Regions from separate parts of the Ruminococcus sp. OM04-4AA genome, predicted to be linked through region 2. Evidence: predicted binding sites of a transcription regulator. Region 2 holds the regulator's gene; the other holds the start of a gene.

Region 1 (5,897 bases), on a different contig from region 2:
ATCTCGCTCTGCTTTCTTTCTTCAGTTCCTCATCGAACAAATAACCACTGTAACACCAGATGTTCTTCTCCGGATAACGCTCTTTCACTTTTCTTAAAAGCTTCACAAGCACCTCTTGGTTCTCAGGTTCAAATGGCTCTCCACCAAGCAATGACAATCCATCAATATAACTCGGCTTCAACGCTTCCAGAATCTCTTCTTCTGTTTCTTCCGTAAATTTCTTTCCATAATTAAAATCCCATGTCATACTGTTAAAACATCCCTTACAATGATGCCTGCAGCCTGACACGAAAAGGGCAACACGAACACCCTCTCCATTTGCAATATCACATTTTTTGATTTCTCCGTAGTTCACTTTGAATCCTCTTTTCCACTTATTCCAAAATACATTTCGTATCATAGCATTGATTGGAATTTTCTTTCCATTTACTCCTATCATACCATATCTTTTCATCTTTTGCTATCTTAAGTGATGCTGCTCAGAAGCAACAGCTCATTATCGAAAAGCATTGAACATTGTACATAAATATGTTATCCTATTTTAAAGCATATTTTCTAAAACATCTAAATTCATATAAAAGGTTTCATTACAGGTAGAACGTACCTGCCAAATCAGAAAATTCATGCTTTTAAAATCCATTATTTAAAGCAGAGGTTTTCTGATAGAGAGAACTTCTGTGAAAATCACATAAGGAGGTCTCTTAGATGAAACAAAAGAGAAAGCAATTGCCGGAAAAACAGCAGCCGGCAGATGGAAAGCTGTTTCAGTGGCATCCTGCATTTTATGCAGACTTACAGATTGAATTCAGAGAAGAAAAAGAAAAATTAAAATTTGAACGGGAGTATCTATTAAGTTCAAAGCCAATGGCAATTGATGTGTTGATCATTAAAAAGAAAAATGCAGAGCCGATCCATAAAAATATCGGGAAAATATTCCGCAAGTATAATATTATCGAATATAAATCACCATCCGATTCACTTTCCGTGGACGATTTCTATAAGGTTTATGGATATACAAATTTTTATAAAGCAGATACAGGTAAAGTAAATGAAATCCCGATTCAGGAGCTGACGATCACCTTAGTGTCAAAACGATATCCAAGAGAACTGATCAGACATTTGAAAGAAGTACGCCACTACACTATTGATAATCCGGAAGAAGGGATTTATTATGTAATTGGAGATATCTTACCGATTCAGGTTCTTGTAACAAATCAGTTGTCACCGGAGAAAAATCTTTGGTTATATAGTTTGACAGATACCCTGGAAGATATGTCTGTTACCAGACAGCTTTTAGAGGATTATAAAAAGAACAAGGAGAATCAGCTGTATCAGTCTGTTATGGAGATTATAGTAAAAGCAAACGAGAATCGGCTAAAGGAGGGAAAACGAGATATGTGTAATGCGTTATTAGAATTAATGAAAGATGAATTAGATGAAAAAAGAGAAGAAGGCATAAGAGAAGGCATAAAAGAAGGGGAATCTCTTGGAGAAAACAGGATTAATCAGCTGATTTTGAAGTTATCCGAACTAAACAGAACTGATGAGATTCTCAAGCAGCTGCCGACAGGGAATATCAGAAGAAGTTATTGAAAGAGTTGGGACTTTAAAAGCCCCAATACCCAAGGACAGAGTTTGTCAATATCCAAAGGACATTTATTGACCTGTCCCGCATTTCTTGCAAGACGCACAAAAATAATGAGCTATCGCGCGACAGCTCATTATTTTAATCTCTTATGGACTTTATCTGATTTTTCACTACATCTTTTCAACAATCCGCATCAGCATTAATCCATTACGAACAATCAGCATTTCTGCCGGATATCAATTCTACAGATGCAGAACTCTCTCCTTGATCTCCTGCGTTCTTCCCTGATTCCAGAACTGCGTTCCGATATATCCGCAGGTACGTCTTGCAACATTCAGTGTATCCTGGTTGCGGTTTCCGCAATGTGGACACTCCCATACGAGCTTTCCTTCCTCATCTGTTATAATCTGAATCTCTCCGTCATATCCACATTCCTGACAGTAATCACTCTTTGTATTGAGTTCCGCATACATAATGTTGTCATAAATGAAACGGATGACCTGAAGTACAGCTGCAATGTTGTCTTTCATATCCGGAACTTCTACATAGCTGATCGCTCCACCGGAAGAAAGTGCCTGGAACTGAGATTCAAACTTCAGTTTTGAGAAAGCATCAATCTCTTCTCCGACAAATACATGATAGCTGTTTGTAATATAACTCTTATCTGTAATTCCAGGAACAATGCCAAATCTCTTCTGCAGACATTTTGCGAACTTATAGGTTGTACTTTCAATCGGTGAACCATAGATACTGAAAGCAACGTTCGTCTCCTCTTTCCACTGGTTACATGCATCGTTCATGTGCTTCATAACATCCAGTGCAAATGGTGTAGCATCCGGATCTGTATGGGATTTTCCTGTCATATATTTCACACACTCGTAAAGTCCTGCATATCCAAGAGAAATCGTTGAATATCCTCCATAGAGAAGTTTATCAATCGGTTCTCCCTTCTTCAGGCGGGCAAGTGCTCCGAACTGCCACAGAATCGGTGCTGCGTCAGACAGTGTTCCTTTCAGACGGTTGTGTCTGCACATCAATGCGCGATAGCAAAGTTCCAGTCTGTCATCAAAGATCTTCCAGAACTTATCCATATCTCCACCGGAAGAAAGTGCAACGTCAACAAGGTTGATCGTAACAACTCCCTGATTGAAACGTCCGTAGAACTTGTAGTTTCCGTTCTCGTCTTTCCATGGGCTTAAGCAGCTTCTGCATCCCATAACCGGGAAACAATTTCCTTCTTTAAGCTCTTTCATCTTTTTCTCGGAAATGTAATCCGGAACAAGACGCTTTGCAGTACACTTTGCAGCAAGTTCTGTCAGATAATAATATTCGCTTCCTTCTTCGATATTATCTTCTTCTAGAACATAGATCAGTTTCGGGAATGCCGGTGTCACCCATACTCCGGCTTCATTCTTAACTCCCTGATAACGCTGACGAAGTGTCTCTTCGATAATCATCGCCAGGTCTTTCTTCTCTCTCTCGTTCTTTGCTTCGTTCAGATACATGAAAACTGTAAGGAACGGTGCCTGTCCGTTTGTTGTCATCAGTGTGATCACCTGATATTCGATTGTCTGGACACCCTTTGTGATCTCTTTCTTCAGTCTTCTCTCTACGATCTCATTGAGCACATCTTCTGGATATTCCATTCCGACCAGTTCCTGTTCGCTGATCACTTCCTTACGGATCTTCTCTCTGGAAACATCTACAAACGGTGCCAAATGAGTAAGTGAGATACTCTGTCCACCATACTGGTTACTTGCAACCTGGGCAATGATCTGAGTTGCGATATTACATGCTGTAGAGAAGCTGTGTGGTTTTTCAATCATTGTACCACTGATCACAGTTCCGTTCTGAAGCATGTCCTCCAGATTGACAAGATCGCAGTTATGCATATGCTGTGCATAATAGTCAGAATCATGGAAGTGAATGATTCCTTCTCTGTCTGCCTCCACAATATCATGTGGGAGAAGCATTCTTGTTGTCAGGTCACGGCTGACCTCTCCTGCCATATAATCTCTCTGTACGCTGTTGACTGCCGGGTTCTTGTTCGAGTTCTCCTGCTTTACATCCTCGTTGTTGTACTCGATCAGTGACAGAATACGATTGTCTGTTGTATTCGCCTTACGTACGAGGGATCTCTTATAACGATATCTTACATACTTACGTGCAAGTTCAAAAGCTCCGGTAGCCATAATCTGATTCTCTACCATATCCTGAATCTCTTCTACGGATACTGCACGATTCAGCTTGTTACACTTGAATTCCACATATTCTGCGATATCTTCAATCTGGCTGTCTGTCAGCGTACGCTCCCCATTATCCTTATCCGCTTTCGTCACAGCAACCACAATTTTCTGTATATCAAATGTCTCTTCCGACCCATTTCGCTTGATAATTTTCATTGATCAGTCTCCTCACTTTTTCTTATTTTTGCACGATATCTTGTGTTTTATCCGTTTCTATCGTGCTTTCTGATACTTATTCTAATACAAAATATAGTATAATGCAATCCCCAAAACACAGTATCATGTATTTTCAGAACATCTGCTACATTTTTTGAGTTTTTCATTTAACTGATAATCTTTACTCCATCTGTTATACAAAACCAAAACTGTCTATGAATTATCTGTCTACTCATTCTCCTTTCACACCTGCGGAAAAGGCAGCCAAACAGTCCTTATTCAAGGACTTTGGCTGCCTTTTCTTTCGTTTTATTTCAGGTAATAATTCTATTTATTTTTCGAATTCACAGATAATTCGGTCAATTCTTTTTCTAATAAGATCCGTTATGTTTTGCATGGAAATCTCTTGTCTCTTTGACGATCACTCCGTTCAATGCAAGAAGTGCAATCAAGTTCGGGAATGCCATCAGTGCATTGAAGATATCCGCGATATTCCATACTGCTTTTACTGTCATATATGGTCCAATGAATACTGCAAGGATATACAGGATACGATATCCCATTACAACAGCCTTATTTCTGTTAAACAGGTATTCCACACATCTCTCGCCGTAATAGTTCCATCCGAGAATTGTTGTGAATGCAAAGAATACAAGACACAGCATCAGGGAGAATGTCGCTACGAACGATGGGAATGGAAGTCCTTTCTGGAAAGCATCCATTGTGATTGCCACACCTTCAAGTTCCGGGTTCAGCCAGGAACCGGCGATCACGATGGAAAGTCCTGTCATCGTACAGATTACAATTGTATCAATAAATGTTCCTGTCATAGACACAAGTCCCTGACGGACCGGCTCTTTTGTTCTTGCTGCAGCTGCTGCGATCGGTGCACTACCAAGTCCGGACTCGTTTGAGAAGATTCCTCTTGCAACACCTTTCTGCATTGCTACAAACATGGATCCAACTGCTCCTCCCGCAAGTGCACTTCCTGTAAATGCAGATTTCACGATAGAAGCCAGTGCTGCCGGAACAGCTGTGATATTTGTAATAATGATGATTACTGCAAGTCCTACATAAAGAACTGCCATAAATGGTACGATAATCTCAGATACTTTTGCAATTCTCTGGATTCCTCCAAGAACAACAAGACCTACACACACTGTCAGGAATAATCCTGCGATCACAGTAGCCCATGAATAGTTTCCTCCGAGCAAAGAAACTGTATGTGCCATATCCGGATCAAAGAAGTTCTTAACTGCAGATGCAATACTATTCACCTGTGTAAATGTACCGATTCCAAAGAGACCAACTCCGGCTCCGAAGAATGCGAAAATCTTCGCAAGCCATGTCCACTTCTTACCCATTCCGTTTTCAATATAATAGAATGGTCCGCCGAGTACATGCCCGTCTTCGTCGATTGTGCGATATTTGATTGCCAGAAGACCTTCTGCGTATTTTGTCGCCATTCCAAAGAATGCCGCGATAACCATCCAGAACAACGCTCCCGGACCACCAAGTGCGATTGCTGTTGCAACACCTGTGATATTACCGGTTCCGATCGTTGCTGACAGAGCTGTACAAAGTGCCCCAAAGCTGGTCACTTCTCCGCTACCGTCTTCTTCATCTTTAAACATGAATTTGAAAGCTTTGCCAAGATGCCTGATCTGTACAAGACCAAGTCTGGCTGTTAGAAAGATACCTGTTGCCATGATGAGGCAGATTAACGGAAGCCCCCACACAGCATTGTCGATTGCAGTGATGATTTTGTCGATTTGTGCAAACATTTCTTTATTCCTCCATCCTTTTGCCTGAGAGACTCGCGGCATGTAACTGCATCCATGACCGCTTACACCTTCGGCGCTCTTTTTAAAGAGACTCTCCTGAGTATTGTTGTCATTTACGTCAGA
Region 2 (5,897 bases):
CATTCTTACGGTTGGTCTTCGGATTCTTAAGATCAATCTCTTTGTGCGCTACATTCATATCTCCGGTCACAATCACCGGTTTTGTCTCTTCTAACTTCTTCAGATAAGTACGGAAGTCATCCTCCCACTTCATTCTGTAATCTAACCTTGCCAGCCCATTCTGAGAATTCGGTGTATACACTGTAACGAAATAAAACTCTTCAAATTCACAGGTGATCACACGTCCTTCCCGGTCATGCTCCTCAATACCGATTCCGTAACTCACCGACAATGGTTCTTTCTTTGTAAACACGGCTGTTCCGGAATACCCCTTCTTCACAGCATAATTCCAATACTGATGATAGCCTTCTAATTCCAGATTTAGCTGTCCTTCCTGCATCTTCGTCTCTTGAATACAGAAGATATCCGCATCTGCCTCATGAAAGAACTCAAGAAATCCTTTCTGTACACAGGCACGAATACCATTTACATTCCATGATATTAATTTCAATCTGCTGCATCCTCCCTTTCAAGAGTGTTGCTGTTCACCGACCATTAGCCAACTTTTCTGTGAATAATCAGCAACTTTCCATAACCGAATCAATAATACACCTCATCAAGGAATAAACCTCTTGCAGGTGCTAAAAATCCAGCCTGACTTCTATCTTTTGATTTCAAAGGTTCCTTCACACTCTCTATGCTTCGTGCTCCGGTTCCAACTTCCAGCAAAGTTCCTGTCAAAATCCTTACCATATGGTAAAGAAATCCTGTTCCTTCATATTGAATACTGACTTTGCTTCCTTGTCCGCAAATCATTATAGCATAAATTGTTCTTTTTGTGGACTTTTCATCCTTTTTATCCGTATAGCCGGCAAACTCATACGTGCCAATCAACAATTGTGCTGCCTTTCTCATCGCATCTAAATCCAATTGCTGCGGAAAATGATATGTATATCGTCTCGTGAATACATCTGCTTTCTCTGCCAGATCAAGCTGATAAATGTATCTTTTTCCGACCGCACTTTTTCTCGCATGAAATCCATTCCTCATAAGCTCTGCATCTAAAATCCGAATATCTCCGGGTAATCTTGAATTTATCTTTTCTGTAAAAAATCCATCCTCCACCTGACCAGAAAGAACTACTGTTGCAGTCTGTCCATTCGCATGAACACCTGCATCTGTTCGTCCTGAACCATCAATCTCCACTGGATATCCTGCCACTGACGAAATTGTTCGCTCCAGAATTCCCTGCAAAGTATTCTCTGTGTTTGCCTGTCTCTGCCATCCCTGATATGCAGTTCCGTCATAAGCAATTGTTAATTTATAAGTTCTCATTCTCGCCCCCGTGTAATATACTAACATTCTCCGAAAGATTGAAATCGGTTATACTCACGAATAGAGTATAACCGATTTTTATTATTTTAGAAATTTCTTCAATTCATCCATGAATGTATTCGCATCTTTAAACTCTCTGTAGACAGATGCAAATCTGACATATGCAACCGGATCCAATGCTTTCAGATTCTCCATAACAATTTCACCAATCTCACTGCTTGGGATTTCTTTCTCTTCACGATTAAAAATTGACAGTTCAATCGCATCAATTGTCTTTTGAATCTCTTCAGCCGGAACCGGACGCTTGTAGCATGCATTCAGAACTCCATTCTCTATCTTCGCTCTTTCATACTGTTCACGGTTATTATCTTTCTTAATTACAATCAGTGGGATCGTCTCTACCTTTTCATAAGTTGTAAAACGCTTGCCACATTCATCGCAAGAACGTCTTCTTCTGATAGAACTATTATCCTCTGCTGGTCTGGAATCAATCACTCTTGTATCTGGATTGCCACAATATGGACACTTCATATAATCCACTCCGCCTTTCCACGTATCTTATTGCCTTCATTATACACAATGTCTAATATTTTTGCAAAAACTTTTCTTCTTTAATTTCCACAAGAATAATATCCGGTCCAATCTTCTTTATACATGCAAATGGTATCACATATTCGCTATCCGTTCCAAAGAATCCACAGAACTTTCCCGGTCCCGGAACAATCAATGCTTCTATCGCACCGGAGCATTCATTTATCTGCAGATCTACTACACCTCCAAGACATTTTCCATTACAGATGTTCACTACCTCTTTTTCTTTTAATTCACAGAATCTCATAGGCATTATTCCATGATTGCCGATACTTTCTCTTAACTATTCTATGCATGAAATCAGAATCTGTTGTATAATAAAACTCACATGAACATACCAGCTTGGAACATATTATTTATATAAGCTTGAATAAATTTCTTATTTATTTACAACACTAAAATTTGCACGATATCTTTGATTGGAATTGCTGTCCTGTCTTCCAACTCGACCGCTTTTTCATATTGTCTGATTCTTCTCACCTTCCCCTGAACAGTTCGATATTGACCACCTTCCTTCTTCTGGTCTGCACAGAAATACGTAATCTTCACATCCGGATTTGTTTCCCTCTCGTCCTGTAAGCGTTTCTTAAGATATTGTAAACTTTGATCTAACCGTTCCAGTTCCTCCTCATCCAGTTCTACTCTCTGTTCTGTAAGTCTTGCTTCTTCCTTCACGACCTCTTCGTATCCGGTCAATGCTGAGAACGGAGCGAACTGTGCCGCTCTGTCCATCAACGGCATTGGTGGATGAACAGAAGATACGTGATGTGGACAATCTAAAATATCATCATATTTATGCTTTGTGTCCGCCGATCTGTCTGTTTCTCTCAATAGTTGTCGCTCCTTCCTGCAGATTCATTCCCTTCAGCACTGCATTCTTTCCAAATTTCTTCTTGAGTTCAAGGACTGCCTGCTGCATGCTTCTCTCACGCTCCCGTTCTTCTTTTTCCCGCTGATTTTGTTCTTCCTTCGCTTGATAATCTGTAAAAAGATCCATCTGTTCATACGAGTCCGTCTCTGCAATCTCACATTCCTGTATCACATGATTCGCCGCCAGTGATATCCTGCGTACAAGCAGTTTGGTATCCACAATCCTTTGATACAGTTCTACCGTTGCATCCACAATTTTTCGCGTGGAAGACGTATGCTCTTCCAAATTCATTGTTCCATGTGCATGCTTCGGAATCTTTCTCCCATAACGGTCTGTCTTTATCTCACCTCGGTAATTCTTCTGAAATTCTGATTGTTTCAGATTTTCAATATCGTATCCTACTGTCAGTACAATCTGGTTAGTCACAAGCCCTTTTTCAACCAGATCCAATACCAGTAATTCTGTCATCTCCCGAACAATGAGGCCTGCCTTTTCATAAGAATACGGACACTGCAATACCTGACCGGAACCGACACTGTTCGATGAAGGCTTGTAATTCTTAATTGCCTCCATCGTACACGGCTCCCAGCCCCATGCATGGTCAATCAGGAGTTCTGCATTCACGCCAAATAAACGATACAATAGTTCTTCATTGTAAAACTCCTGTGCGCTCCCCATTGAACAGCGGGCAATATCCCCCATTGTATACAGACCATTCTCCTCCAGCTTCTTCGCATACCCTCTTCCTACGCGCCAGAAATCTGTCAATGGTCTATGATTCCAAAGTTGTTCTCGATAGCTTCGTTCATTCAACTTCGCAATTCTCACTCCATCTTCATCAGGTTCGACATGTTTCGCCATAATATCCATTGCAATCTTTGCAAGATACAGATTCGTCCCAATCCCGGCAGTCGCTGTGATTCCAGTCTCATGAAGTACCTCCCGAATCATCTTCCTCGCCAGTTCTTCCGACGTGAGTCCGTAAGTTTTCAGATAGGAAGTTACATCAAGAAACACTTCATCTATGGAATAAACATGTATGTCTTCCGGCGCAATATATTTCAGATAGATTGCATAAATCCTGCGGCTGTATTCCATATAAAGAGCCATCCTTGGTGGCGCTGTCACGTAATCCAATGCCAGCTCCGGGTGTTTCCTTAATTCACGCTGGTCAGACGAACTTCCCTGAAATTTCCCACCCGGACTTCGATACCGTCTCGCCTCATTCACTTCCGCTACTTTCTGTACAACTTCAAACAAGCGGGCTCTTCCCGGAATCCCATAAGACTTCAGCACTGGAGATACCGCCAGGCAGATAGTCTTCTCTGTACGGGTCACATCTGCCACGACAAGATTCACCTCCAACGGATCCAGATCTCGTTCCACACATTCCACAGAAGCGTAAAAAGATTTCAGGTCAATTGCAATATAGGTGCGTTCTTTCATGGCATATTCCCCTTTCCTTTCGTTGATGTCTCTATTATATAGAACACATGTTCGTCTTTCAAGTAGGATTTTCAACATATTTTGCGATGCATATTTGTGCATTTTGTTGTGAACGGGCAACTCAGATTGATGAGAAATACTTGTTTCCTTGATACCGCAACGAGAAAAAGATAAACCATCTGTTTCCTGTAGTTTTTCAACAAAAGAAGCCTTACGATCAAACCTCCTTTCTGTCTGATCGTAAGACTTCATTTTCCCTTAAAAACTTGTCCGATAAATCGGCAATGCATTGATTACCGGTTCCTCATATGGATGTACCTCTTTGATTGCCTGAATAGTTTCATCCACTTTCTCTGTAAATACAGTTACCTCAACTTTTACTTCAGGTTCACAACTGATTTCACCTACATTTCCAATATAAGGAGATGTCCCGCCTAACGGTCTCCAGTAACTGGTAAGCTGTGAACATGACATACATGAATCATAATTGCCTATATGACCGGCATCTACTGACTGTAATGCTTTCTGTAGCTGCGAAATATGTGTTTCCGGAATAAAGATTTCTAATTTGCAATACTTGAAATCCATGCGATGCACCTCCTCAATGCACAAATAAAATTTATATCAAAATCCCGTCGCAATGATCTATTTCATGCTGAATGATCTGGGCTGTCCATCCGCTGTATTTCTCTTTTTTCTTCTTGAAATTCATATCCTGATATTCAACTTCTATTTCCTGATAACGTCTGCAGCTTCGCACTCCATCTAATGACAGACACCCCTCTTCCGTCTCATAAACGCCTGTGTGCTTCACGATTTTCGGATTAAACATAGCAATATTAAACATCCCCATATTCACTGCAATGATTCTCTTTTTTGCTCCAATCATATTTGCTGCCATACCTACACATCCTGCTTCATTTGCTTTCAATGTATCTAACAGATCGATTGCTATCTGTTTATCCGCTTCTGTCGCCGGTTCTGATTTTTGATTTAAGAAAAATATGTCTCTCATAATAGGCTTAATCATACTTTTTTACTTCCTTTCCATTCCCTGTAAACCATTCTATTTCTACAGAAATTTTTTCTTCTGTTGCTAAGCTTACATAATATTCATCTATACATCTTGTCTCAATAAAATATTCCTTTACTTTTTCATTTTCCCATTCTTTGCTAAATCCAATGCCTTTTACTTTCAGCTTCGCTTCTAGTTCTGTCCATAATTGAGTAAATATCCGGTCTTTTTCCTCCCCGCAAAGTTCAGACATTGCATTTTGTATTTCATTCGAAAATATCTTCTTCGCTGTAGCTTCGTGATACGGACGCACACGTTCAATATCAATGCCCACTTCCTGATCAGCAATCGCTAGAACTACATATTTACCGCTATGTGACAGGTTAAAATGTTTTCTTGCATCCACAAGCATCGGCTTCCCATTTTTACTTATTACAAGCTGAGCATCATTTTCTACACCTAAATACTCTTTTAAAAGATATCCCGCTATCAGCTCCTGTTTTTTATCCGTTTCTCTCTTATGCTTCTGATACTTTTCAACATATCTTTGTGCTATCTGTGAGAGAATCCACTCTTTATTGCATGATATTTTTTCTATATCAGCTATTATGATTCTTCCCTTGATCATTTATTATCTCATCTTTTCTATATACTTTTGTC

What was found. The regulator NrdR, encoded in region 2, represses ribonucleotide reductase genes. The targets are predictions, from matches to a motif close to CACNANATNTNGTG.
Region 1: a site for NrdR is predicted at 4,022-4,035, ahead of nrdD (anaerobic ribonucleoside-triphosphate reductase). Genes of this name have one in related genera too.

Annotation. Positions count from the first base shown of each region.
Region 1 is NZ_QTZH01000025.1:32,143-38,039, reverse strand. Features, by position in the region: gene nrdG (anaerobic ribonucleoside-triphosphate reductase activating protein) at 1-355, opposite strand, end outside; gene DXB52_RS08895 (hypothetical protein) at 706-1,593, shown strand; gene nrdD (anaerobic ribonucleoside-triphosphate reductase) at 1,831-3,990, opposite strand; gene DXB52_RS08885 (alanine/glycine:cation symporter family protein) at 4,362-5,774, opposite strand; glycine riboswitch at 5,777-5,883, opposite strand.
Region 2 is NZ_QTZH01000016.1:57,721-63,617, forward strand. Features, by position in the region: gene DXB52_RS06860 (exodeoxyribonuclease III) at 1-490, opposite strand, end outside; gene truA (tRNA pseudouridine(38-40) synthase TruA) at 580-1,314, opposite strand; gene nrdR (transcriptional regulator NrdR) at 1,396-1,845, opposite strand; gene DXB52_RS06875 (YlmC/YmxH family sporulation protein) at 1,898-2,152, opposite strand; gene DXB52_RS06880 (hypothetical protein) at 2,293-2,736, opposite strand; gene DXB52_RS06885 (Y-family DNA polymerase) at 2,699-4,222, opposite strand; gene cutA (divalent cation tolerance protein CutA) at 4,481-4,810, opposite strand; gene DXB52_RS06895 (peptide deformylase) at 4,842-5,252, opposite strand; gene DXB52_RS06900 (4'-phosphopantetheinyl transferase family protein) at 5,245-5,865, opposite strand.